Regions from separate parts of the Paenibacillus uliginis N3/975 genome, predicted to be linked through region 1. Evidence: predicted binding sites of a transcription regulator. Region 1 holds the regulator's gene; each other region holds the start of a gene.
What was found. The regulator CtsR, encoded in region 1, represses protease genes until heat stress. The targets are predictions, from matches to a motif close to ATGGTCAATAAAGGTCAAACA.
Positions count from the first base shown of each region.

Region 2: the regulator CtsR is predicted to act here: its motif matches at 3,584-3,604, upstream of clpP (ATP-dependent Clp endopeptidase proteolytic subunit ClpP).
Region 3: the regulator CtsR is predicted to act here: its motif matches at 8,462-8,482, upstream of clpP (ATP-dependent Clp endopeptidase proteolytic subunit ClpP).

Region 1 covers NZ_LT840184.1:501,894-512,684, reverse strand. The annotation lists gene disA (DNA integrity scanning diadenylate cyclase DisA) at 1-218, opposite strand, end outside; gene radA (DNA repair protein RadA) at 232-1,599, opposite strand; gene clpC (ATP-dependent Clp protease ATP-binding subunit) at 2,048-4,501, opposite strand; gene mcsB (protein-arginine kinase McsB) at 4,659-5,729, opposite strand; gene mcsA (protein-arginine kinase activator protein McsA) at 5,780-6,298, opposite strand; gene B9N86_RS02180 (CtsR family transcriptional regulator) at 6,326-6,787, opposite strand; gene B9N86_RS02175 (hypothetical protein) at 7,085-7,828, opposite strand; gene B9N86_RS02170 (ABC transporter ATP-binding protein) at 7,825-8,523, opposite strand; gene B9N86_RS02165 (GntR family transcriptional regulator) at 8,543-8,923, opposite strand; gene B9N86_RS02160 (DUF2705 family protein) at 8,978-9,739, opposite strand; gene B9N86_RS02155 (ABC transporter ATP-binding protein) at 9,732-10,679, opposite strand.
Region 2 covers NZ_LT840184.1:6,089,717-6,100,507, forward strand. The annotation lists gene B9N86_RS28215 (sugar-binding transcriptional regulator) at 1-843, opposite strand, end outside; purine riboswitch at 1,043-1,143, shown strand; gene B9N86_RS28220 (DegV family protein) at 1,275-2,150, opposite strand; gene B9N86_RS28225 (hypothetical protein) at 2,398-2,658, opposite strand; gene B9N86_RS28230 (serine hydrolase) at 2,621-2,953, opposite strand; gene B9N86_RS28235 (serine hydrolase domain-containing protein) at 2,901-3,218, opposite strand; tRNA gene B9N86_RS28240 (tRNA-Arg) at 3,442-3,516, shown strand; gene clpP (ATP-dependent Clp endopeptidase proteolytic subunit ClpP) at 3,684-4,280, shown strand; gene B9N86_RS28250 (PdaC/SigV domain-containing protein) at 4,565-5,641, opposite strand; gene B9N86_RS28255 (hypothetical protein) at 5,870-6,400, shown strand; gene B9N86_RS28260 (polyamine ABC transporter substrate-binding protein) at 6,581-7,633, opposite strand; gene B9N86_RS28265 (ABC transporter permease) at 7,698-8,504, opposite strand; gene B9N86_RS28270 (ABC transporter permease) at 8,501-9,352, opposite strand; gene B9N86_RS28275 (ABC transporter ATP-binding protein) at 9,349-10,320, opposite strand; gene B9N86_RS28280 (SIMPL domain-containing protein) at 10,621-10,791, opposite strand, start outside.
Region 3 covers NZ_LT840184.1:4,736,716-4,747,506, forward strand. The annotation lists gene yihA (ribosome biogenesis GTP-binding protein YihA/YsxC) at 1-434, opposite strand, end outside; gene lon (endopeptidase La) at 450-2,786, opposite strand; gene lonB (ATP-dependent protease LonB) at 2,870-4,597, opposite strand; gene ispG (flavodoxin-dependent (E)-4-hydroxy-3-methylbut-2-enyl-diphosphate synthase) at 5,313-6,422, opposite strand; gene clpX (ATP-dependent protease ATP-binding subunit ClpX) at 6,527-7,789, opposite strand; gene clpP (ATP-dependent Clp endopeptidase proteolytic subunit ClpP) at 7,803-8,393, opposite strand; gene tig (trigger factor) at 8,669-9,994, opposite strand; gene B9N86_RS22350 (hypothetical protein) at 10,140-10,791, opposite strand, start outside.

The DNA of each region.
Region 1 (10,791 bases):
TCCATCTTCGCCAGTTCATACAAATAGTTAGGCGAGAAATCACAATTGATGGAAAAACCGCCATCAACGACCTCCATCACCTCCGGACTGTAGCCGACGACAAGCAACGCGCCGGTCTTTGCCCTTAGCACATTCTCAAGCCCGTCGCGAAACGCTGTTCCTGGCGCCACCAGCTTCAGCAGATCATTCATTTTGTCCAGTTGGCTTGTTTCTTTCACCTTAGTATGCCCCCTAATCTAACGCAACCGCTAGTGCATCTGCCACGGTATTGACTCCAATTATTTGTATGCCTTTCGGATGCTTCCAGCCCTTCAAGCTCTTCTCAGGCATAAGTACTCTTTTGAATCCAAGCTTTTCTGCCTCTTTTACCCGCTGCTCCGCTCGGGAAACGGCACGGACTTCACCGGTCAGCCCCACCTCGCCGAATATGACATCATATGGCTTCGTTGGCATATCCCGAAAGCTCGATGCGATGCTGACTGCAATGGCCAAATCTACCGCTGGTTCATCCAGCTTAACCCCGCCTGCGACATTCAGATAGGCGTCCTGATTTTGCAGGAACATGCCCATTCGTTTCTCAAGTACAGCAATAATTAAATTCATCCGGTGATGATCCACCCCTGTACCCATTCTTCGCGGTGAAGGAAAATGGGTTGACGAGATGAGCGCCTGAAGTTCCACCAGTACTGGACGGGTGCCTTCCATACTCGCAACAACGGTTGATCCGGCAACACCGAGCGGCCGTTCTGATAAAAATAGCTCGGATGGATTGCCCACCTCACGCAATCCTTCTTCACCCATCTCAAAAATTCCGATCTCGTTCGTGGAACCAAAGCGGTTCTTCACCGCGCGAAGAAGGCGATACGTGTGATGCCGCTCTCCTTCAAAATACAATACACAGTCCACCATATGCTCAAGCAATCGTGGACCCGCGATCGCACCTTCCTTGGTCACATGACCAACGAGAACAGTAGCAATTCCTTTTACCTTAGCCAGACGCATGAATCTTGCTGTGCATTCCCGAACTTGAGCAACGCTACCGGGTGCACTTGACACTTCCGGCTGGTACACGGTCTGGATGGAGTCGATGACAACGAATTGAGGCTGCACGTTCTCAATCGCTTCCTCAATGGTATCCAGATTCGTCTCGCACAGAACAAAAAGTTCCGGTGACAGCGCTCCAAGACGGTCAGCTCGAAGTTTCGTCTGGCGCACTGATTCCTCCCCGGAAATGTACAACACCCGAAGTCCGTTTCGCGCCAGCTGATTGGATGTTTGGAGCAGCAGAGTAGATTTCCCGATTCCCGGATCGCCGCCTACAAGCACAAGTGAACCCGGGACGAGACCGCCGCCGAGTACACGGTTCAGCTCTATAATCCCGGTCTCGATCCGGGGTTCCTTACCGCTTTCTATATTTATGATCGATACGGGCTTTTCTTTACTATGAAAAAGGGGAGAATTCATCCCCTGTGTCTTGATGACTGTCTCTGTTTCTTCCACCATCGAATTCCAGGCCTGACAGCCCGGGCATTTACCGTACCATTTCGGCGATTCATAGCCGCAGTCGGTGCAGAAAAATTTTGTTTTTGTTTTTGCCATAGCCTCTCCTTTATGATATGCATCATCTGCCTATATTCGTCAAAACTTTGCAAAATCAGGCATTACTCAAAGTTTACCATTTATTATAATTCATCGTAAAGAACATTCAAAAAGTTTACTATAAGTGCGTGTTCAAAAAGGTCGGTTTTCAGCACCGAGGCATATGCTTCCGATGTGCGTTTTTTCAAAACGCTTGAGTTGAATGAAGCTAGGGACTGAGGAGCGGAGCTGCACGTTTTCGTAGAAAACGTCTTCGGAAGCATCAGCTGTTTTGGGTACGTGAGCACCTAAAATGTTTCCGGAGGAAACATTTTAGCTGAATTCAAGATTCGATGCCGAGCCCACTTCCTGATTCACTTCGTGATCAAAAGCGGACTTTTTGAACAACCTCTAAAAAAAGAGAACCCCGCCGGCAGTATACCAGCGGGGCCTCTTATAGACTACCCTGTTATTCAAATTTCGTTATAGCGGATTGCGTGCTCGTCTTCGTGACGCTTAGCTCACCATTCTCTTCATCAATAACCAGTTCGTCACCCTTCGCGACATTTCCTTTCAGAAGCTCCTCAGACAAACGGTCTTCGATATGCTTCTGAATAGCTCTGCGCAGCGGCCTTGCACCAAATGCAGGGTCATACCCTTCCTTGGCCAGGAAAGCTTTCGCTTTATCTGTCAGTTCGAATTCTACTTCGAATTCACGCAGACGCTTGCGAAGCTCATCGGACATCAGCGTCACAATTTCGGCGATGTGCTTCTCTTCGAGCGAATGGAATACGATGATTTCATCGATCCGGTTGAGGAATTCAGGACGGAAGCTCTTCTTCAGCTCATCCATCACTTTATCCTTCATGTTGTTGTAGTCTCTGCCCGCATCACTTACAGCTGTAAAACCAAGCGTAGAGTTGCGCTTAATCGCTTCAGCACCCACATTCGATGTCAGAATGATCAATGTGTTACGGAAGTCGACAACACGGCCTTTAGAGTCAGTCAGACGTCCGTCTTCCAGTACTTGAAGAAGAATGTTGAATACTTCCGGGTGAGCCTTCTCAATCTCATCAAGAAGGACAACGGAGTATGGCTTGCGGCGAACCTTCTCTGTCAATTGACCGCCCTCTTCATAACCAACATATCCCGGAGGTGCTCCAACGAGACGAGCCGTGGAATGTTTCTCCATGTATTCCGACATATCGATCCGAACTACAGCATTCTCATCTCCGAACATGGCTTCTGCAAGTGCTCTGGCCAGCTCGGTTTTACCGACACCGGTAGGTCCGAGGAAAATAAACGAGCCCATCGGACGCTTCGGATCTTTCAATCCGGCACGTGCCCGGCGAACTGCCCGGCTAACAGCCTTAACCGCTTCTTCCTGACCGATGACGCGGCCGTGCAGCAACTGTTCCATATTGAGCAAGCGCTCAGTTTCTTCTTCTTTAAGTTTATTTACAGGAATACCCGTCCAGTTAGCTACCACATCTGCGATGTCCTCCGGAGTAACCTCCGAATCTGTACGACCCTGCTTCTCTTTCCATTGGTTTTTCGTAATTTCAAGTTCTTCCCGCAGCTTCTGCTCGGTATCGCGGAGTGCAGCCGCTTTTTCAAACTCTTGGCTCTGAACGGCAGCGTCTTTCTCCTTACGAATATCCTCCAGATGCGACTCTTGATCCTTCAGATTCGGCGGAATCGTATACGTATGCAGGCGAACCTTGGATCCTGCTTCGTCAATCAGATCGATCGCTTTGTCCGGCAGGAAGCGGTCTGTAATGTAACGGTCAGACAGTTTAACCGCCTGTTCGATAGCTTCATCGGTAATCTTCACCCGGTGATGGGCTTCATAACGGTCACGTAATCCGTAAAGAATTTGAATAGCTTCTTCCGGAGAAGGCTGATCCACAGTAATCGGTTGGAAACGGCGCTCGAGTGCAGCATCCTTTTCGATATACTTACGGTACTCATCAAGTGTTGTAGCTCCGATACACTGCAGCTCACCACGTGCAAGGGATGGCTTCAAGATGTTGGAGGCATCAATGGCACCTTCAGCTCCACCAGCCCCAATCAAGGTATGCAGCTCATCAATAAAGAGGATGATGTTGCCGGCCTGACGGATTTCGTCCATGATTTTCTTCAAGCGATCTTCAAATTCACCGCGGTACTTCGTACCCGCGACTACGGAGCCCATATCAAGGGTCATCACTCGCTTGTCGCGGAGCGTTTCCGGAATTTCGTTGTTAATAATCTTTTGGGCGAGACCTTCCGCAATTGCGGTTTTACCTACCCCAGGCTCACCAATCAGAACCGGGTTGTTCTTTGTACGGCGGCTAAGCACCTGAATGACACGCTCGATCTCTTTACTACGGCCGATTACCGGGTCCAGATTGCCTTCTTTAGCAATGGCCGTAAGGTCACGTGCGAGGCTATCAAGCGTTGGCGTATTCACATTTTGCGGCTGTCCGTGATGACTCGAAACGGCTTCACTGCTGCCAAGTAGCTGAAGCACTTGCTGGCGGGCCTTGTTCAGGCTTATGCCAAGATTGTTAAGTACTCGGGCTGCCACACCTTCGCCTTCGCGAATCAAACCGAGCAGGATATGTTCTGTGCCTACATAGGTGTGTCCCAGCTTGCGGGCTTCATCCATTGAAAGCTCAATTACCTTCTTGGCTCTCGGTGTATATGCAATATTCGTCGGCTGCTCTTGACCGCGGCCAATCAATGTTTCTACTTCGTCCTGTATCTTCTCAAGCCCCAGGCCGAGACCAATCAACGCTTTAGCGGCAATGCCGTCTCCTTCACGGATGAGTCCCAGCAGGATATGTTCTGTGCCTATGTTGTTGTGCCCCAAACGCACGGCCTCTTCCTGAGCCAATGCAAGCACTTTTTGCGCACGTTCCGTAAATCTGCCAAACATCATAGTATTGCACCTCCACGAATGATTGTTTTATAACTCCGAATGATGCAAAATGAAGCCGCTCAAATGTGCAATATATAGATGAGATCAATCGTCCTAACCTATATATCGTTGATTTTAAACCGCTTTTTGGATTTTTGCAAAATTCCCATTTGTAGCATTATTGTTGTCGATTACCAAGGATTTCCCGAATCAGTTTTGCTCGGTGAACATCACGTTCTCCCGGATTCATCAAATCACCAAATCTTTTTTGCAGAAACCCAGGCTGGGTCATAACATTAAGCTCATTCATCACTGAGCTCGGCGGTCCTTGCAAAAGTCCCAAATCAACCCCAAGCCTAACGTCAGATAGGCGCTGTGCCGCTTCCTTCGATTCCATAACAGCTGCATAGGATAGTATTCCGTATGAGCGCATCACGCGATCGGTAATCCGCAGCTTTGATTCACTCAGCAGCCGTTCACGGGCGTTCTTCTCATGTTCTATGATTTGAAGTGCAACGCTGTGCAAATTATCTATAATTTCGGACTCGGTCTGCCCCAGCGTAATCTGGTTGGAAATCTGAAATAAATTTCCTACAGCCTCACTGCCTTCACCATACATGCCTCGGACCGTAAGCCCTACCTGTGACACGGCTGACAAAATACGATTAATCTGCTGTGTCATGACGAGCGCAGGCAAGTGCATCATGACTGATGCCCGGAGCCCTGTTCCGACATTCGTCGGGCAACTCGTAAGATACCCGCTTTTGTCATCAAAGGCATAGTCGACCTGATCTTCAAATAAGTCATCCAAAGCTGTAGCTCTATCCCAAGCTTCGCGGACCTGAAATCCAGGATACAGACACTGAATCCGTAGATGGTCCTCTTCATTGATCATGACGCTTACCGATTCGTCCTCGGTAAGTATGACCGCTCCGTTCCGGGATTCATTCGCCAGAGCCGGGCTGATCAAATGTTTCTCAACGAGCACTTTCTTATCCAGTTCCTCCATATCATCCAAAATAATGGTATGAAAAGATCCTAATTCCTTCAACTCTTCCTGATCTTTCAATACACCAGTCAGGCGCTCAAGCACTTCTGCCGACTGCTGGTTGGTCGCAAGCAGCGGAAAAGGAAGATGCTGCAGATTTCGCGCCACCCGAACCCGGGTGCTGATGACTATATCAGAATCCTGACCGTTACCGCGCATCCATTCGCTCAGCGCCTGTTCGGTGAACCGGAGATTCGACATCACGCATTCCTCCTATATCAAATGCAACTTAAGTTTCAACCATCCTAGCCTTAAACGATACTCTTTTCCAGCTCACGGATCTGGTCGCGTATTTCAGCAGCAAGCTCGAACTCCTCTTGAAGAATCCGGTACTGCAATTCTTTCTTAAGCTCATCAATTTTGCGTTTCACCTGAATCTTGCCGCCGCTCCGTTTCGGAATCTTGCCCACATGTGTTGTATTTCCGTGAACCCGCTTAAAGAGCGGATCCAGCCGATCCGAGAAATGTTTGTAACAAGAACTGCAGCCAAACCGGCCGAGCTTGCTGAACTGTGAATAGGTCATGCCGCATTCCTCGCAGCGTGGGGCTTGCTGCCCCCTTGAGCCTGAAGCTTGACCTTTTCCTGTAGGATCCAGATCGAGCAGCCCTGACAAAAGGCTGTGAATAGAGAATCCATTCGACGTCCCAGGGATCATCTCCCCTTTTTCACGGGCACAAGATTCACAAAAGTGAAATTCCGTCTTCTCTCCGTTCACAATCTTGGTGAAATGGAGCGTCGCCGGCCGTTTACCGCATTCTTGACACACCATATTCATGACCCTCCTTATAACACAGACTCATTTACCCAACAAAGAAACAAGCATCGCCTTCATGATTCTTGCACGAAGCTCGTCGCGGTAAGGAAGTTTGACGTTTAGACACTCCCTTGAGATAGCTGCCCGCATGAGACATGCTTCACGTGTCGTCAAAAACCGCGACTCCTCAAGCTGGTAAATCAGCCCCTCCGCTACCGTCTGATCAATAAAGTTACCAATTGAATGATGCAGATGGTGATGAAGTGCTGTATGCTTCGGAAGCTCAATACGCTGAATACGTATGTAACCGCCGCCCCCGCGCTTGCTTTCCACCAGATACCCCTTCTCTAACGTGAAGCGGGTGCTGATCACATAATTGATCTGGGAAGGCACACATGAGAATTTGTCCGCGAGATCGTTGCGCTGGATTTCAACCGTGCCCTCCGTGCTGTCTTGCAATATACCCTTCAAATACTGCTCGATAATATCAGAGATATTACGCATGTTCATTCATCCTCCACTGCTTGAAACGCTAAGCCGTAATGATCTTACACGTCCGCACAGAGCCTTGCCTATACGTTAATTTTAACCATTTTGGAACTCGTTTGAATCGACTGTTGCTGACTTTGACTTTCTTTGACTTTGAATTTATTATAGCACATTTTTTCATTTTGCCAAGAGGTCTCTTATTTCAGTCTAACCGTTAAAAAGTGATTATATTCCGTTCGACTACTCTTAATCCATAACCAAAAAAGACCCCGCATATCATCCTGCGAGGTCTTGCGTACGATTATTGTGTCTTTATGCTTCTACTTTACGGTCGATCAAGTAAACCATAGCATATATGAAACCTGCGGCGAGCAGCATCTCAAATACATGGGGTCCTAAAGGTATCTCAATGAACTCATTATTAATCGTAGCCATACCACCCTGCTCTACACTGAATGAGAATGCCTGACCGACCCAGCCATTGTCGAAGGTGAATATTTTAAATTCCAGCCATTCTATCGCAGTTTGGATGGCAAAAAAGAACAGGATACCAATCCACAGGCTCCCTTTCTTACCTATAGCCCGGGCAACTGTAATCGATAAAAAGATAACCAGCATTACAAACGTGAATTTCCAAATACCGGCTACTGCGGCCACGACATAGTCTAATGCGACGAAACTCGACCAGCGTACAACATATTCGAGCCCTTCTATCTTCCAGAGTATCGTCATGTGCAGGATAACCAAAACCATAAGGATCAGCATACTAATCCATGACTGTATTAGCGACGACACTATACTCCAAATGGAACGGACCGGCAGCAGACGGCGGTTATACACTTTGATGTTCTGATCAAATGTTCGGCATACCATTACAATCAGAATGGTGCTCACCACTCCGTATGCAAGCATACTTAAAGCCAGCATAACCCCAAATTCCCATCCGCGCATGTAACCTGCCGACGTGATTAATATCTGAACGATCAGAAGAATGGTCATCAGACCAAGAACCGAGCTTGCGTTACGCTTCCAGTCGTATTTCAGCAATCTCATCATTCTGCAAACACCTCTTTAAACATTTCATCTACACTTTTTCCGTGCTGAAGACGAATATTCTCAACTTCTTCATGCATGACGATCTCACCATTGCGAATAAAGACCACCTCATCAAAAATGCGTTCAATGTCTCTAACCAGATGTGTCGAAATGATGATACTGCTATCCTCATTATAAAATTCCACAATCGCATTGAGAATTTTGCCGCGCGCCACCGGATCAACTCCTCCGATCGGTTCATCGAGCAAGTACACATATGCATTACGTGAAAGAGATAGTGTCAGCTGCAGCCGCTCATTCATCCCTTTGGATAATGAACTAATCTTGTCATTCAAGTTTAAGTTCATAAATTCCAACATATTGTGAGCTTTCTCAACATCAAAGTCAGCATAAAAATCTTTGAAATAGCTGATCGCATCGGATACTTTCATCCATGATTCCGTAAGCGGACGGTCTGGCATAAAGGAGACCATCGCTTTTGTCGAAAGTCCCACAGGGGTACCTTTGATGGTGACGGACCCTGCTGAGGGCTGAACAAGACCTGCCGCAATTTTCATCATTGTACTCTTGCCGCTGCCGTTCGTCCCGAGCAAACCAATGATTTTGCCTTCAGATATGTTCACCGACACATTATGCAGCGCAATTTTACCGCCGTAGTTCTTAGACACCTCTTTAAACTGTATCAAGTGTTCCATCTTAGTAGTATCCCCCCTTCTATTCGGATTCCTTACTGTCATCGTTAACGGCTTCAGCTACGATAGCCATAATGTCTTGATCTTTAAAGCCAAGATCCTGCATACCTCGGATAAAATGCTCCAGCAGTTCACCGGCCATTTCCTTTTTAATCGTCATGATCTTAGATCCCTCACTCGTCACGTATCTTCCCAATCCGCGCCGCGTCTCAACAATGCCTTCACGCTCCAGTTCTTGAAAGGTACGCTGCACCGTATTGGGGTTAATCTGAAGGTCTGCTGCCAGCTCCCGAACGGATGGAATTTTATCACCGGGCTGCAGGCTTCCTCTTACGATTTCTCTTTTTAAATAATTCATGATTTGTAAATAGATCGGCAGGTTATTGTCGAATTCAATAGTCACTTTCAGTTTTGCTCCTTTCCGCCGCTCTCCTCTATAAGTTAGTTCCTAGATTCTTCAAGCGACATCCCGTTTTTTAAACGTAACAAAGCCTGTGACAAGAAACAAGAGGAGATATACAGCCAGCACGATGGCTGAGAACGTCAGTGACATGCCGGGAATCGGTGACCCTGGACCACCACTGTAAATCGAGAGATCAACATTAAAGAACGGAAGGTACTTTGCCCAAGAATAGCTTGCCAGCAATTGAGTAACCAAGCTTTCGACGACAACCATGAACATCCCGATCCCAATCGCAGGTCCTGTCGATTTCGTTAAAATACCGACGGCAAACGTAAATGTAACATACATCAAAGTATAGATTAGGCCGTACACCGCAGCTAGGAGCACGTCCTGGAGGTTCGCGGATCCTTCACCCATACCGAACATTGCAGCCCCTGTCGCAAGCCCGATGACAAGCGCAAATGCAATCAGTGACATAATGTACAACACAATGACGACATATTTCGAGGCCAAAATCTTGCTACGACTCTGTGCACGGATCAGCAACAGTTTGATCGTACCGAAGCTGTGTTCCTTGGCAACAGATCCGGCAGTTACAACGATGGCAAGCATCGTTAAAATTTGGCCCATTCCTTTGGAGGCTACGACCATTTTGGCATATTCGAACCCTGTACCTGTATCACCGCCCGCGTATGAATTTATCATGTAAGCCACAAACAAAATCATGGCTGCCACTAAAATATACGGTACAAAAAAACTTTTCTTCTTAAACATTTTCAACCATTCATTTGTGACGAGATTTCCAAAGCTACGCAATGCGGTTGCCCCCTGTCCATTTCAAAAATTCTTCTTCTAATGATTGTTTCATCTCTTCAATCCGATAAATGGCCACTCCAGCATCCCCCAGAATCTTGATCAGCTGTGGTATCATTTCATCTTTCACCTGGAGCCCGACTTCGTTTCGTTCCGGCTGAACACCAATCACTTTGACTTCATCCAGCGTGTGTACAGCCTCCAGCACTTGCTGAGTATCATTGACACGGAAAGTCACCGAAACCAGATCATTCTGTGGCTCACTGCCTATTGGACGCTCAGTCACGAGCTTCCCTTCCTGTATCACGATAACTCTACTACACATTAACTCCATCTCAGACAGCAGATGACTTGAGACCAGAACAGCAATGCCCTCTTCTCTCGCGATCAGCTTCAGGTAATCACGCATTTCCCGGATACCAGCAGGGTCCAGCCCATTCGTTGGCTCATCCAGAATTAAAATAGACGGCTCATGAAGAAGCGCTTGAGCAATACCGAGTCTTTGTCTCATTCCCAGGGAATAAGCACGGACTTTCTTGTGAATAGCGTCCTGTAGTCCGACCAGCTTGATGACCTCGTTAATTCTTGATTCATTAATTCCTTCAGACATCCGCTGATACTGCTTCAGATTGTCGTATCCACTCATATACGGATAAAACTCCGGATTTTCAATAATCCCGCCAATATGGCGTATCGCTTTTACAAACTGGTTTCGAATACTATGTCCTCGTACAATGACGTCGCCCTGGGACATCTTAATCAGTCCGACAATCATTCGGATTGTAGTCGTCTTTCCGGCTCCGTTCGGTCCAAGAAGACCTACAACCTCACCTTGGTGTATATCAAAAGACAATCCGTCTACGATGTTCTTGTTTCCGATTGTCTTAGTGATTTTCTCTGCACTCAGTACAACCGAACTTGGTTTATTTATGGATGCGTTCATCGTTCCACTTCCTTTGTGTTAGTGTTATAGTTAAATAGTACACTAGGTTAGTGGTTGTGTAAAGGGCAATCTGCTGATTATTTTTTTGAGATATGAAACTGGCTGAAAAATC
Region 2 (10,791 bases), 860 kb from region 1:
ACCTTCTTCACTGAAATAGTAGCCAAAGGATTCGGCAATGGCTCCTTCCGCTTTCAAGTCCTGAATCGATTTCTCGTCAAGCTTCCGGCGATGAGCCATCTCCATAGCATCTCCGATGCCATGAACAATCACACATGATCTTCGTATAACATCCACAATTTCTTGGATATGCTGATCTTGGACAAGTGACTGATAAGCATCGTCACTCAGCAGGTCAGGTACATGCAGTAGCCGATATTCGGCTCCCACCTTCTTGGCCATCTTGGATGCGATGGTATTCGCTTGAATCTCCATGCTCTCACCCAAGCCACCTCTTGCGGGTACGAACCACGAACCTTTCAAAGGACCGACCGACGACGGTGTCATCTGCTCCGCCACTTCGGCGAGCGTCGATCCACCTGTTACCGCGATAATGTCTCCGTTGTCGACAAAGCACAGAAGCGCTCTTGCTCCAGCTCTGCCAAGCTCACGTTTCACATCGGTTGAAGACTCACTGTCACCCGGGACAATAACCACTTTGCGTAGCCCATAAGCCTCGCGGATTTTTTCTTCCAGGTCAGCTAATCCGAACAGGTCCTTCATCACCGGCTCGAGCTGCTCCAGCAAGTTCGTTCCGGCACTGCTGACCCTCATCCCAAGCGTCTCAATCTCGATCAACCCCTGTGCTTTCAAGAGGTCCGTTTCGGCCCTCAGCACACGTTCGGTCATTGCCAGCGATGCTGCAAGTGTCCTGCGCCCAACAATTCCGGATAGCTTGATCTGATGAAGGATCGTATACCTTCGTTTGAGAGTGTCCATGAGATCGGGCAGAAGCTGCTCTTGTATTTCTAATAAATTACGCATGCTTTCCACTCCTGCAACTTCGTCTTGGATCTCCTTCTCTATGGTCGCAAAATGTCCCAGTCAAACGTTTTGAGTCCCACCTTTATTCTACTCAATATTTATGATGGTTGCAAGTGTTCCGAATGTATATTTCTCAGCCTCGGCCATTCTTATGCACCATATTCCCTCTGCCGATCCTGACAGGGTGAAACGGCTATCATTACCAGCGATTCTTTATTCTCGTATATGTGCAGGAATCGGCCTGCATGTATCTATCCGATCACCGGAAATGATTGGGCTGCGGCATGATTCGGACCGGTTCTCTAAGCCTGTACCACCCAGTTTCTTGTGAAATGCTTGGCGCGCGCTTTGCCATTGGCATGGTGCATCGAATGCGGAAGAAGACGGACAGGCCCCGTATCCTTCCGGAGCGGGGCTTCATTAGTGCCTGATTAATCAGCTTCCGTATAGGTGCGGCTGCGGAAGAACAGGGCGAGCGTGCCCGGACCAGAATGGGCGCCGATGGCGCAGCCGATCGAGCCGGTCATGATGTTATGCATCCCGAACCGTTCGCTTATGATTTGCTTCAGCATCTCCATCGCTTCCACGTCGTCGCCGTGGGCGATGCCGATCAGTTGATCCTTGTCTTCCAGATTGGCGCGCTGCTCCAGTAGGTCGGCCAGCCGCTGAATCGACTTCTTCCTTCCTCTGACCTTATCTACAGGAATAAGCTTTCCATCCTCCACATGCAGTACCGGCTTAATGTTCAGCAAGCCCCCGATAACGACGGAGGATTTGCTTACCCGGCCCCCGCGGTACAAGTATTCCAGATCATCCACGGTGAATACATGTTCCAGCCCCGCGGCCAAAGCGCGCACCTTGGAGACGAGACGCTCGCGGGACACCCCCTCGGCCGCCCAGCGCGCCGCTTGTTCGACGACGAGGCCGAAGCCCAAGGAGGCGCATTTGGAATCGATGATATCTATCGCTGCGTCAGGATAATCCTCCTTCACCATATCGAGCATCATCCGTGAGGATGCGTATGTACCCGATAACTCGGAAGAGAATGCAATGTAGATCGCCTCTTCGCCGGATTCTGCGATGGCTGTGAATATCTGCTGGAACCGCTCCATCGGAACTTGGGACGTTTTGTACACCAGACCCTGGCGCATACCATCGAACATTTGCTTCGGTTGTATAGTAACGCCGTCCTCGTATTGATTCTGATCCTGAGTTACGATTATCGGCAGCCCTGTGATGTTCAGCTCCTCCAGAACGGACCGGGGAAGATCGATCGCGCTGTCAGCAAGGACACGAACCTGATTCATGAGCATACCTCTCCTTAACCATTTTTTCTTTTATCATAACATGTCTTGGCCGGAGCGCGGAGCATGAAGAATGTAAGGAGAGAGAGAGCATGGTGAAAAATAACGGGGAAAATCGCTGTGGAAGCTGTCGGCGAAGGGAGATAATGTTTGCTTCGGGCTCATTCCGAGCCCGAAGCGGTCCCCCTATTCCTAACTCCATCCATAGGGGGACCTTGTTCAACAATATGCAATGCAATGCCGCATTCGATTACTGTACCGCTTTGGCAATCGAACGGAAGGCGAGCATCGTCTCATATTCATTTTCCAAAAAGTTCGGGTCCGTGCTCGTCTTGACGATGACGACCCCTGCTTGCTGATCGACATAAATATACTGCCCCCAAATGCCGATGGCGCTGAATTCCGTTCCATCGCTTCCAAGCGGAATCCACCATTGATATTGATAACCGAACTCCGGAGTCGCGTTTCCAGGCTCAAGCTCTTTCCGGTCCGGCGTGACCGATTCCTTCACCCATTGACGGGAGAGAAGTTGCTTCCTCTATCAACATCACTAAAATATGGGTATCAATGCTCTTATATACAAACGTTCCCGGTTCGGAGGAGCGGGGCAATGTGGTCACATATTCTGAGATCGACTGGTTATTTGCGGCCATTTCATAGGCCAATCGGTTCAAATCGGACGACTCATCCGCATAGTCTTCATTGAATTGAATGCCGGAAGACATTTGCAGCACTTGCTTGATCGTAACATCCTTATAAGCCCGAATCGCGTAGCTGCGGCAAATAGTTCGTGACCGGCTCGTCAACGCTTTTTATCTTCCCGTCCTGCAAAGCGAACCCGATTAAGGAGGACATGAACGACTTGGATACAGACATGGATAAGTTCCGCTGGCATTGGCGGTTGCCCCGATAGTAGTTTTCACTGACAATGCTGCCGTCCTTCAGCACGAGCAAGCCGGATGTCTCCGTCCGCTTCAACAGTTCGCTTACTTTTCTTTTCTTACCCTTATTTAAGTATAGGTGACATGCTGAATCGACTGCTTGTTCTCGTAGCAGCGGACGCAAAAACATATATGTCAATCGCCTGTGAAAATGTCACTTGTATGATCAGAGGTCAGGCTTGCCAGGTGACCTCTACATAGCTAATATGTTGTGATTACATTGCATCTTGGAACACAAAGCTTACCCATCCCGAGTTGCCGGTAATTGCGAAGCGTGAACACGTGATTTAAATCTTATCAATCACTTGTTTTTTTCTCAAAAACGAGGTATAATCATCTTCGTTGCTAATTTTGCGCCCGTGGTCCAATGGATATGACGTAGGCCTCCGGAGCCTGAGATCGAGGTTCGATTCCTCGCGGGCGCGCCATTTATTTTCAGAACTCTATATACTGTTTACCCATAAGTGCCTATGACGGCTCTTTTTTTTAACCAATAGTTTGACTATCTTTGACTTTATGGTTGAAATTGTTTATTATTTGGGTAATACGGTAACAGTATTTTAATGAGGAATGCATTTAAGGGGAGGTTTTCTATATGAGTTTTATACCTATGGTCGTTGAACAGAGCAACCGCGGTGAGCGGGCGTACGACATCTATTCCAGATTGCTGAAAGACCGCATTATCTTCCTCGGCTCCGACGTAAACGACGTTGTTGCCAATGCCATCATTGCACAAATGCTGTTCTTGGCAGCAGAGGATCCTGAGAAGGACATTCATCTTTACATCAATAGCCCTGGCGGATCCATTACTGCTGGTATGGCTATTTTTGATACAATGCAGTTTATCAAGCCTGACGTGTCCACCATCTGCGTCGGTATGGCTGCTTCCATGGGGGCTTTCCTGCTGAATGCTGGAGCTAAAGGCAAGCGATTCGCGCTGCCGAACAGCGAAATTATGATTCACCAGCCTCTGGGCGGAGCACAGGGACAAGCGACGGATATTGAAATCCGTGCTCGCCGCATTCTGAAAATGCGCGATAAGCTGAACCACATCCTTGCAGAGCGTACCGGCCAACCGCTGGAACGTATTGAGAAGGATACCGATCGAGACTATTTCATGACGGCTAGTGAGGCTAAAGAATACGGTCTCGTTGACCAAGTGCTTGAAAAGACACCATCACAAGGCATTTAATTATTCATTAAATAAAAGGGCTGATATCCGCAAATGTGGATGTCAGCCCTTTTTCTATAGAAATATTTGGATGTCTTTCCGCTCTATGGACTAAGGTTCTTTCTAAACATGCCCTCTGATATTATCCTTGTGGTCTTTTGCATAGCTATTGCTGTTATTGCAGGACTGACGGGTTATTCCCTCGGTCATTTCCGAAATAAAAAGGCATCCCCCACGATTGAGCGATAATGGAGCTCTCGCTCCATGCCCGCCATCCGGAGAATGCCTTGTCTTCATATTTTGCCTTACTTCCATTCCTTCAAGTTAAGCTCAAACTGAGGGAATCCATAAGCATAAGCTGTGTAGTCGTACAATTGGAAGTACAGAACTGCTGCGTTATCCTTCAGGTAGAAATCAGCATCGGCAGGCACGCTTTTAAATCCGCCGAGGTAGCCTCCGTCCTTCTTCATCTTGTTCAACACGAGATTGTTCAGCTTCTGCTTGTTCTTGCTCTGCATGTTGATGACATCGCCAAGCTTAAGTTGTTTACCATCCTTCAACGAGAACGTAAAGCTGTTGCGGAAAGTCATACCGTGAGCACCACCAGTGTAAGTGTAGTCATAAGCCGTGATGCTCAGCAACCCTTGTGCGTTGTAGTGAACTACAAAATCCCCTTGAAACTCATACGGATATTTCGTTCCGGATGGAGGTTGCGTTCCAACGTTTCCTTCAGCCGCGGTAATTACGTCCTCCGCGTTCTTTTTCAGCACCTTGTTGATTTCGGTCTGAGCCTGTTCATTTTCAAGCCCGCTCACCACTGGATAATTCGCAACAGCCTCCACATTTAGAACCTTCTTCTTCAACGTCGCCGACTTGATCGTAATCGAATTTTGCTTCTTCGGGGTCATGCTGAGTGATTTAAGAGATGAATTCCATTGTCCCTGAACACCCATGTACTCATTCAGTACTTTATACGGGATATATAGGCGGCCATTCACAATCTTGCCTCCTGGCTCCCCTACATCATATCCGTTCACGGTAAGGTAGATTTCATTATTAGCGTAGACAGCTGCACTCAGTTTGTTGTAGCCATTGCCAATGGTATAAGTTCTGTTTTTCGCATCATATTTTAACGGGATACCAAGTGCATCACGTATTGCTGTAGCAGGTACAAAAACCGTGCCATTATCCAGCATCCCCTTCTGGGTTAAGGCCTTGCCGTTCCATTTCAGTGCAATTTCCGATTTGGCAGATTTTTGAGCTGCTACGGTCACTTTAGCTTTAGATGAGCTGGCATCCACCACTTGTCCACTCCAACCAAGACCACCGAGTAACACACCCGCCGCAACGACTGCTGCACCATACTTCATTTTGTTCCCCATTTATTATTCTCCACCTTCCAAATTTAAGTATTTAATGTATTACCCGTTTTCCATTATAGGAAACACGACAGCAAGAGAGGTAACAATCACGGTGACAATTTTGATGCCAACAATTAGCAAATCCAAACAAATTGTAAAGATTGAGAATCTTACGCACCCCATATTCGCCAATTTTCAACATCCAATGTTCATGATATTCTTAATAAAAAAAGGAAAGAAGCATCTTAGATGAACTCTAAAAGAAATGTAAGGATTTTGTTATTTATTGTCGTCTTGGGATTTGCAATTTTTCAAACGTATCAGCTACAAACCGAACGCCATGCGGCACGGAAGCATGTCATAAGCGCCGCCTCCGACGCTGCGCAGCATTTAATGTCGGCACGGAACACCATCGTACGCATGGACAAGGAAAATGAATGGGATGAGCCGGAAGCCAGAGAGGATCTTAAGCTGTGGTTAACCCATACCATGATGTCACTTCAGAGCACTAACAAGAGCTGGCAGCAACTGCCCTACCTTGTACCCCAAGATTCGAGAAGCGATATGAACGCATTGTCTAATAACTTCTTTTCCTGGTATATGCCTGTACCGTCCATTCTCGATAAGTCCGGACCATTAACCGAGGGAGATAAGGATGAGCTATTATATCTTTCTCAAATTTTGTCCAAGGTAGATCTGTACAGTACTTTGAAATGGGATGAAGTTGCACAAATGATCTATCATGCGGAGCAGGAATGGAAGGCTGCAGGTGGGGAGTAAGTAAAATGTGTGTTGGTGGCATTTTGTTTGGCTGAACAGTGACTCTCGGGGGCAAGAGCGGTCGGAGGAACGATTCGTACACGCAGCGTCTTAGAAACAGATTAAGGGGTGTCCCAGGTCAACAGACCTTTTGGGACACCCCCTTTTTGATTCAATAACGTTCTTGCAGAGAATATTAACTTATCTTCCGCTCTTCAGTTCTGTCCAGAAGCGGTCATAAATTTGCAGAGACTCTCCGACATCACTGAGCCATTCGGTTCGCTTAAGCTCATCTTCTGTCAGATTGATCATCTTGTCACTACGGTATTCCTCACTGTGGAATTCCATCGCTTTAGCGTTCGGATTGCTGTAGCCGATGAATTCGTAGTTTTTCGCACTAACTTTCGGATCTAGCATATAGTTCATAAACTTCTCAGCCAGTTCCTTGTTTTTAGCGCCTTTTGGAATAGCGTAGTTATCGGAGAAGATCGTTCCACCCTCTTCAGGTACAACATAGCCCACATCAGGGTTCTCTTTCGCGATAAAGGAAGCATCACCAGACCATACGGTTGCAATCCAGCCTTCCTCTTGAATCATTTTTTGCTTAATATTGTCCGTGTCAAAAGCAAGCACGTTCGGCAGCAATGTCTTCAGATCATCCACAGCTGCTCCAATCTCTGCTTCATCCGTGGAACTGTTGGATTTGCCCTGCTTCTTGAGAGCCATACCGATCACTTCACGGTTGTCGTCAAGCAGCAGCACCTTTCCTTTGTAAGCCGGATTCCACAGATCATTCCAGCTCTTAATTTCTTCTTTAACATACTTCTTGTTATATGCGATTCCCGTCACACCGGACATATACACGATGGAATATTTATTACCCGGATCAAAATCCGGATCCTTAAATGTATCCGCAATGTTCTCCATGTTCGGGATATTATTCTTATCAAGCGGCTCTAGCAGATCCATGTTGATCATGGTCTTCACCATATAATCCGAAGGCTGGATCAAGTCATATCCGCCACCGCCAGCTCTAATCTTCGCCAGCAGGTCCTCATTGTTCGCGTAATTGTCGTACGTTACCTTGACGTCAAATTCCTTCTCAAAATCCTTCAGCACCTCTGGGTCAAAGTTGTCAGCCCAGCTGTAAATGTGCAAGGTTTCCTTTTCAGAGCCACAAGCCGCCAAGGATGTTATCGACACCACAGCGAGCATGCCTGCCAGCAGCAGACGGGTCCATCTCGATTTTTTCAATTCACTATCTCCTCTCTTTCCGCCATACATTATATTGAATTTATCCGAAAAGCGGTACTTCCGCTTAGATCGGCAGTGTCTTGTGTTTCTTCTGACCCTTGCCCCGATTAAGGAAATATTGCGCGAGCAGGATCAAGGTCACACTCACCAAAATCAGCAGTGTACAGAGCGCGTTAATTTCCGGGGAAATGCCCCGCTTCACCTGAGCGTAAATATAAATCGGGAGCGTAGTCGAGCTCGGTCCGGCTACAAAGAAACTAACCATAAAATCATCGAGCGACAACGTGAACGCAATCAAAGCCCCGGCGATAATCCCCGGAGAAATCTGCGGCAGGGTAACATGACGAAACGTCTGCCAACGGGTAGCTCCCAGATCTAATGCCGCTTCCTCCAGCTGCTTACCCATATTAGCCAGACGAGCCGTCACCACTACATATACATAAGACAGACTGAATGTAATATGAGCAATAATGATGGTTGCCTTGCCTGAAGGTATATTCAGCTGTGTGAACAGCACGAGCAATGACAGACCCATAATGATATCCGGGATGATAACCGGCAGGTACAGCAGTCCGTTCATGCCGCTGCGGCCCTTCTTCCCCAGATTGCGAAGAGATAAAGCCGCGAGCGTACCAAGAACAGTAGATATAATCGTCGATACGACGGCGACCGTCAAGCTGTTCATAAGAGCTTCCATGACGTGTCTATTGGTGAACAGAGATACGTACCAATCAAACGTAAAGCCTTCCCAGTTACCACTGAGCCGCGTATCGTTAAAGGAAAAGATGATGATCATAATGATCGGCACATAGATGAACGCCATCATTAGGAACGAGTGAAATCCAAGCAGAGGGTGATTTCGTTTCTTCATGCTCTCCCCTCCTTCACACGTTGGTGGCGGGCTTGCATCGCCCGGTTAAACAGCATAATCAGCACCAGCGAGGTAATCACGAAAATAACCGACAACGCAGCCCCGAAAGGCCAGTTCCGGGCCCCGAGAAATTGTGCCTGTATAATGTTGCTGATCATGGCTGACTTTGCGCCGCCCAAAATATCCGTAACGACAAACATACCCGTCGTCGATACATAAACTAGAATCGAACCCGTCATAATACCGGATTTGCTCTGGGGCAGTGTAATATGACGGAACGCTTTCCAGCGGGAGGCACCCAAGTCACTCGCCGCGTCAAGAAGACGTTTGTCCATTTGCTCCAGCGCCACATAAATCGGCAGCACCATAAACGGAATAAAGTTGTATACCATCCCCAGCAATACAGCACCTTTGGTATACAGCATCTGTAAAGGTTCATCGATCCATCCCAGATTCATAAGAAAGGTGTTAACAACTCCCTGTGTCCGAAGCAGCAGCACCCAGGCATACGTACGAATCAGAAAATTGATCCAGAACGGTACAGTAATAAGGATGAGACCCCACGTCTGGATACGCGGGGAGGCGTTGGCTATATAATAGGCCAGGGGATAGCTGACGATCAGGCAAATCAGTGTAGTCAGCACCGACAGGACAATCGTGTCCCAGTAGATTCCTAGGTAAAGTGGATCAAAAAACGTCTTATATCCTTCCAGACTGAAGGAAAAGACTATGTTACCCAGCGCATCACGCTGTAGAAACGAGATCCCCACTACGATAAGCATCGGAATGATAAGAAACAAAGAGAGCCACAGCAGGACGGGAGTCAGGAGGAATTTCGATTTTCTCATGACCCGATGCCCACCTCATCCCTCGCATTCCAGTTCAGTCCGATTGTTTCACCGACTTCCCAAGGCTCATCATCCGTGAAGTCAAGCGCAATCGTAACCCTCATCGGTTCGTTCTCGAGCTGTACCATCAGCTTATGCACATTGCCGAGATACTGAACGTCCTCGATGACACCCGTCTTCTTGGCGCCCGGTCCGCGCTGCGGAATGATTTTTTCGGGACGCACGGCAAAAAGCCCTTCGGGTGAAGAGAAGATGTTGTTCTCTCCAACAAAGGTTGCAGCGAATAGAGTCTGCGGTCTGGCGTATATTTCACGCGGTGTTCCGATCTGCTCGACCTTCCCGTTGTTCATAATCACGATTCGGTCAGATAGCATCATCGCTTCTTCTTGATCATGCGTTACATAAACAAACGTAATCCCGAGCGTACGCTGCAGATGTTTCAGTTCGGACTGCAGGTTTTTGCGAAGCTGCAAATCGAGCGCACCAAGCGGCTCATCCAGCAACAGCACCTTCGGCTTGTTTGCAATTGCTCTGGCAATGGCAACACGTTGCTGCTGCCCACCGGAAAGCTGGTGCGGATAACGGTCCACTAGCGGAGTAAGCTGCGTCATTGTTACGGCTTCCGCTACGCGTTCCTTAATCTGCGCACGGGGTGTTTTTTTCATTTTCAAACCAAAAGCTATATTGTCTTCTACGGTCATGTGCGGGAATAAGGCATAATGTTGAAAAACGAGATTCAAATCTCGCTTGTTCGCCGGCGTATCGGTCACGTTCTGCCCGGCGAGCCACACTTCCCCTTCCGTCGGCTGTTCGAATCCTGCAATCATACGGAGGATTGTCGTCTTGCCGCAGCCGCTGGGGCCCAGCAAAGTCAGGAATTCCCCTTCCTTAATGGAGAGCGACAGCGGATGCACGACCGCTTGTCCTTGAAATTGTTTTTCTACCTGGACAAGTTCAATCATATGCATCATCATCCCCTTACGGTTAATGGTAATAGTCTTTCCTATAGATTAAGAAAAAAAAGCCATATCCATTGGTATGGCTTATCGACAGATTTATGTTCAGTTTTTTGCATATTCACTATACCCTGTTTTGACCCCATACACAACACTTTTCTGTGTAATTCGACAGGGAGAGGCCTTGTCCCGTCTAGTTTCTGTCATTTGTGACCATTTTCCTAATATCCAGAAAGAATAAAACCGCCCAATTCCGCAATAACTGCGATTTGGACGGTTTTTGGACTTTCATACGTTTTTTACATGCATAAATTACTTCATTTCATACTGAACATACAGTTGTGTAATGAGTTTGATTTCTCCCGGCTTCACAGATGTGCCTGCGTCCATGGAAGTACTTTCCGCTTTCATTTCCATGTTGCCGAAGCTGAATACATCACGGTTCGCAGCCTCATCCTGAACTACACTCACAACAACACCAAG
Region 3 (10,791 bases), 2.2 Mb from region 1:
TCGGCCTTTGTTGCTACGACACAGACATCACGATCATAATACTGAAGCCAATCGTACATGATGATATCATCTTTTGATGGCGGATGACGCAGATCTACAACGAGCAGAACAAGTTTTAGCTCCTCGCGGTTCAGCAAATATCTCTCAATCATTTCACCAAATGCAGCACGTTGTGTTTTGGATACTTTCGCATAACCGTAACCCGGAAAATCCACTAAATATAAATCATCATTCGCACGGTAATAGTTCAACTGCTGTGTTTTACCTGGAGTCGAGCTTGTACGGGCCAAATTTTTACGGGATAGCATCCTGTTGATAAGCGAAGATTTACCCACATTGGAACGCCCTGCCAGAGCAATCTCTGGCAAGGCGTCTACAGGGTATTGGTCGGGACCTACAGCGCTGATAACAAATTCTGATTTTGTTACTTTCATATTCAGTATTCCTCTCTAGTGCACTCCCGCTTGCTCCACCAGCGCGTGCTGGAGCACTTGATCCATATGAGATACGGGAACAAATTCAACATCGTTCTTTACGCTGTCTGGTATATCGCGCAAGTCCCGTTCGTTGTCTTTCGGTAGCAGAATTTTTTTGTAACCTGCACGGTGGGCCGCAAGGGATTTCTCTTTCAAGCCGCCAATCGGCAGTACCCGGCCGCGCAAAGTAATTTCTCCAGTCATGGCAACATCGCGTGCTACGTGGCGCTTCGTCAATGATGATATGAGCGCGGTAGCAATGGTTATTCCAGCGGAAGGTCCATCTTTCGGAATAGCGCCCTCTGGAATATGAATGTGCACATCCATCTTCTCATGGAAATCCGGTTCAATCCCAAGCTCCATGGCTTTGGACCGCGTGTAGCTGAATGCGGCTTGGGCAGATTCCTTCATGACATCACCAAGTTTTCCTGTGAGCGTTAGCTTGCCCGTACCCGGGACAACGGTGACTTCGATGGTGAGAGTATCACCGCCGACTTCGGTCCAGGCCAAACCGGTCACACTGCCCACCTGATCCTCAAGCTCAGCCATACCGTAACGGAACTTCGAAACGCCCAGATAGTCCTTGATGTCTTCTTCACCGATGATGATTTTTTCGGAGTTATCCGTTACGATTCTTTTGGCCGTTTTACGGCATAATGCTGCAATTTGCTGTTCCAGATTCCGCACACCCGACTCGCGTGTATATTCCCGGATCACCTTTAAAATAGCATTCTCATCCAGCTGCAACTGTTCTGCTTCCAGCCCGTGCTCGCTCTTCTGCTTCGGAAGCAAATAGCGTGAGGCGATCTGAAGCTTCTCCAGCTCCGTGTAACCTGGAATATAAAGAACCTCCATACGATCCAATAGCGGACGCGGAATATTGTGCAGCGCATTTGCTGTCGTTACAAACATAACCTGTGACAGATCAAACGGAATTTCAATAAAATGATCGCTGAATGTATTGTTCTGCTCCGGATCCAGTACTTCGAGCAGAGCAGATGACGGATCCCCCCGGAAGTCGGAAGCCATCTTATCGATTTCATCAAGCAGGAATACTGGATTCTTCGATCCCGCTGTCTTCATGCCCTGAATAATTCTTCCTGGCATGGCACCGACATAGGTACGCCGGTGACCGCGGATTTCCGCCTCATCCCGCACACCGCCTAGTGAAATACGTACGAATTTGCGTTCTAGGGAACGGGCTATGGACCGGGCCAAGGAAGTCTTACCTACCCCTGGTGGGCCAACAAGACAAAGAATCGGACCCTTCAGCTTCTTTACCAGCTTCTGAACCGCCAAGTATTCCAGAACACGCTCTTTCGGTTTTTCCAGACCATAATGGTCTTCATCCAGAATCTGTTCCGCTTTCAAAATATCCAGATCGTCCTCGGTCTGTTTTGTCCAAGGCAGTGCTAGCAACCAATCCACATAATTACGAATGACACCGCCTTCAGCTGAGCTGGCCGGCATCTTCTCCAGACGGTCGATCTCTTTCTCAACTTTCTCGTTGACACGCTCCGGGAGTTCAAGTTCCTTCAGCTGATTGCGGAGTTCTTCAACTTCGCCGGTGCGTCCTTCTTTCTCCCCCAGTTCTTTCTGGATCGCTTTCATTTGCTCACGCAAATAATATTCCTTCTGGGTTTTTTCCATCTGTTTCTTGACACGCTGATTGATCTTACGTTCAAGCTCCAGCACTTCGCGCTCATTGTTCAGGATATCAAGTAGCTTCTCCAGACGCTTCTGGACATCAATCGTCTCCAAAATCTCCTGCTTATCCTTGATCTTCAGGGACAGATGACTTGTAATCACATCCGCAAGCCGGCCCGGCTCTTCGATATCGGATACCGCGGCCAGTGTCTCGGGCGTCACTTTTTTGGATAGATTAATGTAATTCTCGAATTGCCCCAGAACCGTTCTCATGAGAGCGGCTACTTCGGAATCGCTGTTCTCCTCTTCAGGAAGTTCACGCGCGAGGACTTCATAATAATCCTCGTTATCCGTATATTGAATAATTTCCGCCCGTTCCATACCTTCCACAAGCACTCGTATGGTACCGTTCGGAAGTTTGAGCATTTGTCTTACATTCGCAACTGTACCGATCCGAAAAATATCTTCTTGCGTCGGTTCTTCAATGTTCACTTCCGATTGAGAACATAGGAGAATCAAATTGTCTTCAACCATCGCCTTTTCTAATGCCTTAACCGATTTCTCCCGCCCTACGTCCAAATGCAATACCATGCTTGGATAGACGAGAAGTCCTCTTAAAGGCAGTAAAGGAAAACGACGACCTTTTGATTTACTGGGTCCCATCGCTTTCACACCTCCAATGGCTCTCAATGTTGACACTATTCCTATTTTATCAAATCTTCTTATAAAAACCAACAAAGTAGGTGTTAACAGCTGCCTGCATCTGTAATCTTCCCATTGCGCGGCGGAGTCGCCTGCAGCAATGAGGGCGAAGCCGCTGGAAATGTCTCCGTTTGAGGCATTTGAACGACTCCCGGGGCGACGGCTCCCCCAAACACTTGAGCAAACACTTCATCAACAGATTCAACCGGGATAACTCGCAGGCCGTTCAGATCCTGAAACAGACTTTGCCAGTTGTCCTTCGGAATAATAACCGTGGTCGCTCCCGCTTGGAATGCAGCCTCTACCTTAGCAATAACACCGCCAATCGGCTTCACTTTACCGTGAATGCTAATCTCACCGGTCATGGCGATTTTGTTGTCTACTTCAAGCTCCTTAATGGCTGACACTATCGCTGTCGCCATCGCAATGCCCGCAGAAGGACCATCGATTGGCGTCCCTCCCGGAAAATTGATATGCAGGTCAAAATCCTTCGGTCTATATCCCATAGATCCAAGCACAGTGAGTACGTTTTCTATGGAGCCTTTGGCCATACTCTTGCGTCGGAGCTTCCGGGAACCGCCTCCGAACTCCTCCTCATCCACCACTCCTGTAATATTATAGGTACCTTGGCCCTTCTCCGCCGGAACAGCTGAAACCTCAATCTCAAGCAGCGCTCCCATGTTCGGCCCATAGACGGCTAAGCCGTTGACGAGACCGACCTGCGGTCTTTCCGGAATTTTACGGTCCGGACGCGGCTGCAGCTGACTGCTGCTCGCTACCCACTCCACATCGGCTGCCCGAAGCGTCTCCCGTTTCTCTGTAAGGGCCAGACCTGCCGCAAGCTGAATCATGTTAACAGCCTCACGCCCGTTGGTAGAATACCGTTTTACAACCTCCACTGCTTCAGGACACGGAAGTAAGCCAATTTTTTGTATTGCATCTTCCGCAATTTGTCCAATTTCCTCTGGAAGTAGAGGACGAAAAAATATTTCCATACAGCGTGATCGCAAAGCAGGCGTAATCTCTTCTGGCGATCGTGTTGTCGCACCTACCAATCGGAAGTCGGCAGGCAGACCGTTTTGGAAAATATCATGGATATACGCCGGCGTGTTGGCATCTTCCGAGTTGTAATACGCACTTTCGAGAAGCACCTTGCGGTCTTCCAGCACTTTTAACAGCTTATTCATCTGAATGGGGTGCAATTCACCGATTTCATCAACAAATAAGATTCCTCCATGCGCTTTTGTTACAGCACCTGGCTTCGGTTGAGGAACTCCGGCTACTCCCATGGCTCCTGCTCCTTGATAAATCGGGTCATGAACGGAACCGATCAGCGGATCGGCGATACCCCGTTCGTCAAATCGCGCTGTTGTCGCATCAATTTCGGTAAACTTGGCGTCGAACTTAAAAGGAGACTGCGGGTTTTTCTTCGCTTCTTCCATAATCACACGCGCCGCTGCCGTCTTGCCTACTCCGGGAGGCCCATACACAATAACATGCTGGGGATTTCCACTACACAGAGCCGCCTTCAAAGCACGGAGCCCATCCTTCTGACCTACGATATCATCCATCGTCTGTGGCCGGGTTTTCTCTGCAAGAGGCTTGGTCAGCGATATCGATCGAAGCTTCCGGAGCTTATCGAGCTCCTTGCGGGACTCCCGATCCACCGCCGTTTTGCTCGTTTTTTGTCCCCGTAACAAGTTCCAAAAATAAATGCCGATAATCACTGCAAAGAACAGGTTAACCAGCATGATCACAACATTCAGATTCACAAGTCATTCCTCCCGTTTTTCCATTATGTCAATTATCAAACGTTATTACATGGTAGTATTGCCTGTTAATCGGATGGTAAAACGGCTCATTGAAAGGAAATGCAAAGAATCTGAAAATAATGTGTGTTGAGACGCTACAAGTACGAATCGTTCCTACTATCGCTCTTGCCCTCGAATATCTTGAATTATTTCTTAGAGGATGAAATTCGGGGACAAGAGCGTATGCTTACGAAGTAGCTTTCCTTTGGAAAGCTTTTAGCCGACCGCTTCGCTTCTCCGGAATCGCTTCGTCCTTTTCGCTGCTCCGTGGGTGTCCATCGAAATGGATTAATAGCTTACGCCAACTCAAGACTTTCGTCGAGAGTGGCTTAAAATAAATATGCGATATTTTGAGGGACACCCGTTCCGTTATATGGAGCAATTTCGTCTATTCAAGTGAGGTCACGGACTGAGAAGCCGTTATTTATGCCTATTCATGCGAAACCAGGTATGTTTTAAGAAAATAACGGAATCACAGGCCGGAACAATTGCAAAACTCGTCGATTGCAACAAATAGTGGAATGTGAGTCCGAATCCGTAGCGCGCTTTATGTGGTCAACCACATCAGTCTGCTAGTGAAACGTAGCATAGACCGCGGAGCCACAAAAAGGCCACCCAAGGATAAATCCTCAGGCAGCCTGGCTTGTTTTGTCTAAGTTATAGTTATTTCGAGTGTTTACACACCCGTTTTATGCTTACGACCAGGAATTTCTCCGGTCTCTTCGTATACTTTAACGATATGATCGATCTCTTTTTTCAGTTCCTCAACCATCGTGGCTTCAGGCACCTTACGTATCATTTCTCCATAGCGGAACAACAGTCCCTCACCCCGTGCTCCGGCAATGCCGATGTCAGCTTCTCTAGCTTCGCCGGGACCGTTCACGGCACACCCGAGGACAGATACTTTAATCGGTACCTTAATGTTCGCAATATATTCTTCCACTTCATTAGCAATGGAGAATAGATCAATGTCTAGTCTGCCGCATGTCGGACATGATACGAGAGTTGCAGCATCGGAGATCAAGCCGAATGTTTTCAACAATTCACGACCAACCTTGATTTCCTCAACCGGATCTGCACTGAGTGAAATCCGCATTGTACTGCCGATTCCCGTGGATAATAGGACACCAAGTCCAGCTGCGCTTTTTACTGTTCCAGAGAACAAAGTTCCGGCTTCAGTGATGCCAAGATGCAACGGATATGGAATGACCTCCGCAGCTTTTGTATAAGCGGCAATAGCCATAGGCACATCAGAGGCCTTAAGCGACACAATGATATCATGGAAATCCAGTTCTTCGAGAATGCCAATATGGAACAAGGCACTCTCCACCATAGCTTCGGGCGTCGGGTAACCATACTTCTCCAGCAAGTGATTCTCCAAAGAGCCTGCGTTTACCCCGATGCGAATCGGAATCCCCTTTTCTTTGCACGCCTTCACGACAGCTTCGACTTTCTCACGTTTACCGATATTGCCGGGATTAATGCGGACTTTATCGATTCCATTCTCAATGGCGGCGAGTGCCAATTTATAATTGAAATGAATATCTGCGACCAGAGGAATATGAATTCGTTTCTTAATTTCCTTAATGGCTGCAGCAGCCTCGTCATTGTTTACCGTAACCCGTACAAGCTGACATCCGGCTTCTTCCAATCGCAGTATCTCAGCAACTGTAGCTTCAACATCTGCGGTTTTGGTTGTGCACATGCTTTGAATAATGACTTCATTGCTTCCGCCGATCGTGAGATTCCCCACTTTTACGGGCCGTGTGTCTTGTCTCAAAAACATGGTTATATCTCTCCCATATAACGCCAAAGCTCCACCTCTACCCAGATGAATAAACAGAGGGTAGGGGTGGAGAATCGGCATTGATTTATTTCAAAAGCGCTTTATCAGGCGCTCTCTTCCTGTTTCTTGTCATTATCGCCATTTCCTTGAAGTTCAGGGATGGCTTTATCCTGAACAACTTTCTCGGTAATGACGCAATCTGTTATATCATCACGGGACGGAACTTCATACATCACATCCAGCATAATGCCTTCGATGATGGAGCGAAGACCGCGCGCACCAGTATTACGCTTAATCGCTTCGCGAGCAATAGCTTCCAGCGCATCCGGTTCAAACTTCAGATTAACGTTGTCGAGTTCAAGCATCTTCTGATACTGCTTCGTAAGAGCGTTCTTCGGCTCGGACAAGATCCGAACGAGCGTCTTCTCATCCAGCGGCTCCAGCGTGGAGATGACTGGCAAACGTCCTACGAATTCCGGAATCAGACCGAATTTCAGAAGGTCTTCCGGCAGTACCATTGTCAGGTACTCACCCGGTTTAAGGTCTTTTTGACCTTCACCGGAAGCGTTAAAACCGATAACCTTTTTGCCGATCCGTCGCTTGATGTACTGCTCCAGACCGTCAAACGCTCCGCCGCAAATGAACAGAATGTTGGTTGTGTCGATCTGTATGAATTCTTGATGCGGATGCTTTCGTCCTCCTTGAGGTGGAACCGAAGCTACAGTTCCCTCCAAAATCTTCAGAAGAGCCTGTTGAACACCCTCACCGGAAACGTCACGTGTAATAGACGGGTTCTCGGATTTACGGGCCACTTTATCAATCTCATCGATGTAGATAATGCCGCGTTCCGCTTTTTCCACATCAAAATCTGCAGCTTGAATGAGTTTCAGCAAAATATTCTCAACGTCTTCGCCCACATATCCGGCCTCTGTCAAGGAAGTCGCATCTGCAATAGCAAAAGGAACGTTAAGGATTTTAGCCATGGTTTGCGCAAGCAGTGTTTTACCGGAACCCGTTGGTCCAAGCAGCAAAATGTTGCTCTTTTGCAATTCAACGTCATCAATTTTGTTCTGCGTATTGATACGCTTATAGTGGTTATAAACGGCTACAGAAAGCGATTTTTTCGCCTGATCCTGTCCGATAACGTACTGATCCAGAATGTCACGGATATCCCGTGGCTTCGGAATATCTTTCAGATCCACTTCTTCCTCGTGGCCAAGTTCCTCTTCCACGATTTCGGAGCACAAGTCAATGCACTCGTCACATATATAAACGCCGGGCCCTGCAACTAACTTGCGAACCTGCTCCTGCGATTTGCCGCAGAAAGAGCATTTCAGCTGCCCTTTGTCGTCGTTAAATTTAAACATACTATACCACCTCTTAAGATTTGATCGGTGAAGACAGGACCTCGTCAATAATCCGGTAAGACTTCGCTTCCTCCGCGCTCAAGAAATAGTCGCGGTCCGTATCACGTTCGATTTTTTCAAGGGATTGACCCGTACGTTCCACATAGATACGGTTAAGCTTCTGTCTAGTCTTGATGATCCAATCTGCGTGGATTTGAATATCAGTAGCCTGGCCTTGAACACCACCGAGCGGTTGGTGAATCATTACTTCACTGTTCTCCAGCGCATAACGTTTACCCGGCGCTCCAGCAGTCAACAGCAGCGAACCCATACTTGCGGCCATACCGACGCAAATGGTGGACACATCTGGCTTGATAAGCTGCATCGTATCATATATACCCATCCCGGCTGTTACAGAACCACCAGGAGAATTAATGTACAAATGGATGTCTTTTTCCGGATCTTCCGCAGCCAAGAAAAGCAGCTGGGCAATGACAAGATTGGCGACATCGTCATCGATCGCACCGCTGAGGAAAATAATGCGATCTTTCAGTAATCGGGAATAGATATCATAAGATCTCTCGCCTCGATTGGTTTGTTCCACAACCATAGGTACCAGACTCATGCGACCAACCTCTTTTCCTTGAAAATTATACTTTTGCGTTACAAAAGTTATTCTAACATGTTCAACGCCCTATGTCATTTTTTAACCATGTTTACATTCTATGAACTTCTCAAAAATTATATCCTGCCAACTTGTCTCATTATGTATTTCCGCAAAAAACACCCATTTCATGTCATATTTAGTAATAAATTGGGTATTTTTAGGTAAAAATAAGGCACGTCATAAAATACGTGCCTTATCCAATGTAATGGCAGCTTCTGCAGCAGCCTTATTTATTATTCTTCTGTTGCTGTTTCTTCTTTTGCAGCCGGTGCACCTTCTACACTGTTTTCCAGCAAGAAGTCGATTGTTTTGCGAAGAACAAGTTCTTCACGCAGGCTGTCAAGGGAACCATTGGAAGCCAAAATGTTACGGATTTCGTCAACAGGACGCTTGTACTGTTCTGCCATGTTGCTAAGCTCTTGATTGATTTCCTCTTCGGTCGCTTCGAGCTTCTCTTCTTTCCCGATTTGCTCAAGAACCAGGTTGTTGCGAACGCGCTTCATAGCATCGTCCTTCATTTGACCTTCCAGGTCAGCTTGAGACTGGCCGGAGAAGCTGAGGAACATTTCAAGGTTCATGCCTTGCTGGCGAAGACGATTGTCAAAATCGCGCATCATGTTTTGAACTTCGGATTGAACCATCGCTTCAGGAATTTCAATTTCAGCGTTTGCTGCCGCTTTTTCGACAACTTCGTTTTCACGAACGCCTTGAGCTTCCTGCTCTTTACGGTTCAACAGTTGCTTCTTCAGGTCTTCTTTGTACTCGTCAAGAGTATCGAATTCGCTCACGTCTTTAGCAAACTCGTCATCCAGCTCAGGAAGCTGTTTACGCTTGATCTCATGTACTTTTACTTTGAAGACTGCTTTTTTGTTAGCGAGCTCTTCCGCATGATACGTTTCAGGGAATGTTACTTCAACATCTTTGAAGTCTCCAGTTCCCATTCCGATAACCTGCTCTTCAAATCCTGGAATGAACGTGTTGCTTCCAAGTTCGAGGGAATAGCGCTCAGCTTGTCCACCTTCAAAAGGAACTCCGTCAACCGAACCGTCAAAATCAATGACTGCGATGTCACCGGAAGCTGCTGTTCCCTCATCGATTACAGCGAGCTCGGCATGACGCTCTTGCAGACGCTCCAGCTCTTGGCTCAGTTCTTCATCGGAAACTTCGGCAGCAACTGCTGCTACTTCAATACCTTTGTAGTCTCCAAGCTTCACTTCAGGTTTAACTATTACTTTTGCTTTAAACTTGAATGCTTCCCCTTTGGAGAACTGCTCGATATCGATTTCCGGACGATCTACAGGGAAGATTTCCGCTTGTTCAACAGCTTCGCCATATACTTCAGGAAGCAGGATGTCGATAGCATCTTGGTAGAGGCTTTCTACCCCATAACGTGTTTCAAAGATTGAACGAGGTACCTTACCTTTACGGAAACCAGGTACATTTACTTTTTTAACTACTTTATTAAAAGCTTTGTCGAGGGCAGCCGCTACGCGGTCCGCTTCAACCTCAACGTCAAGAACGCCAAGGTTCTTCTCTATTTTTTCCCAAGTTGCTTTCATTTATGCTTTCCCCTCCAAAAAAATTCACGTGGTCGGCGCAGATAATATATCACGTACCGAATAACCATTATAGTATAAACAACATTAAATCCTTTTTCAAGGGCGAACCCTTATGGCTCCAGATCGAAAGCGTTTCCCCGCTTTATCAATCCTCTACGCCTGCCGAGACAAATTGCTTGAGAGAACGATATGCCCCCTCGTATCGGAATCGCATCGTATCGGTAATCTCATAATAAGACCGGACTTCTTCTTCAGCGCGGATGCCTTTCAAACTTTCGGAGACGATATCATGCAGAGCCGCAGCCCATATATCCAGAGTAGATTCTTCGCCATCCAGCATGGAACGGTAATCCGTTGTGCCATAAATCGCCATAACAAACTGTGTCCACAGCTCCTGGGCAAAGTAATACAGCGTTGGTTCATGGATTTCGGTCTTTTCAGCCACACGCTCCAATATTTGCAGAATGGCATTCGGAAATTCGCTATGACTCAAAGGCACATGCTCAACCTCGATCTCTACCGTTTCCGCGCCTCTCTGAAGTGTTACAAAACCGGTCATCTCTCGGCGGCGTAAAGTTTGCAGTACACGGAACTGCAGCAGCGGATGAAGAGACTGTTCCTTAAGCCATGTAGTCAGAGCCACATCGACCTCCGGCCGATCGAGATAAGCCAGTTGTTCCAGCGCTAGTACCGTTTGCTCCGTTAGAGGTCCGTTCATGACCGTGTCCAGCAATTTATCCGCATAACCAGCGTCCTGAGCAAGTTTGTCCTGAACCATGCGGCGGGCCATATCCGCC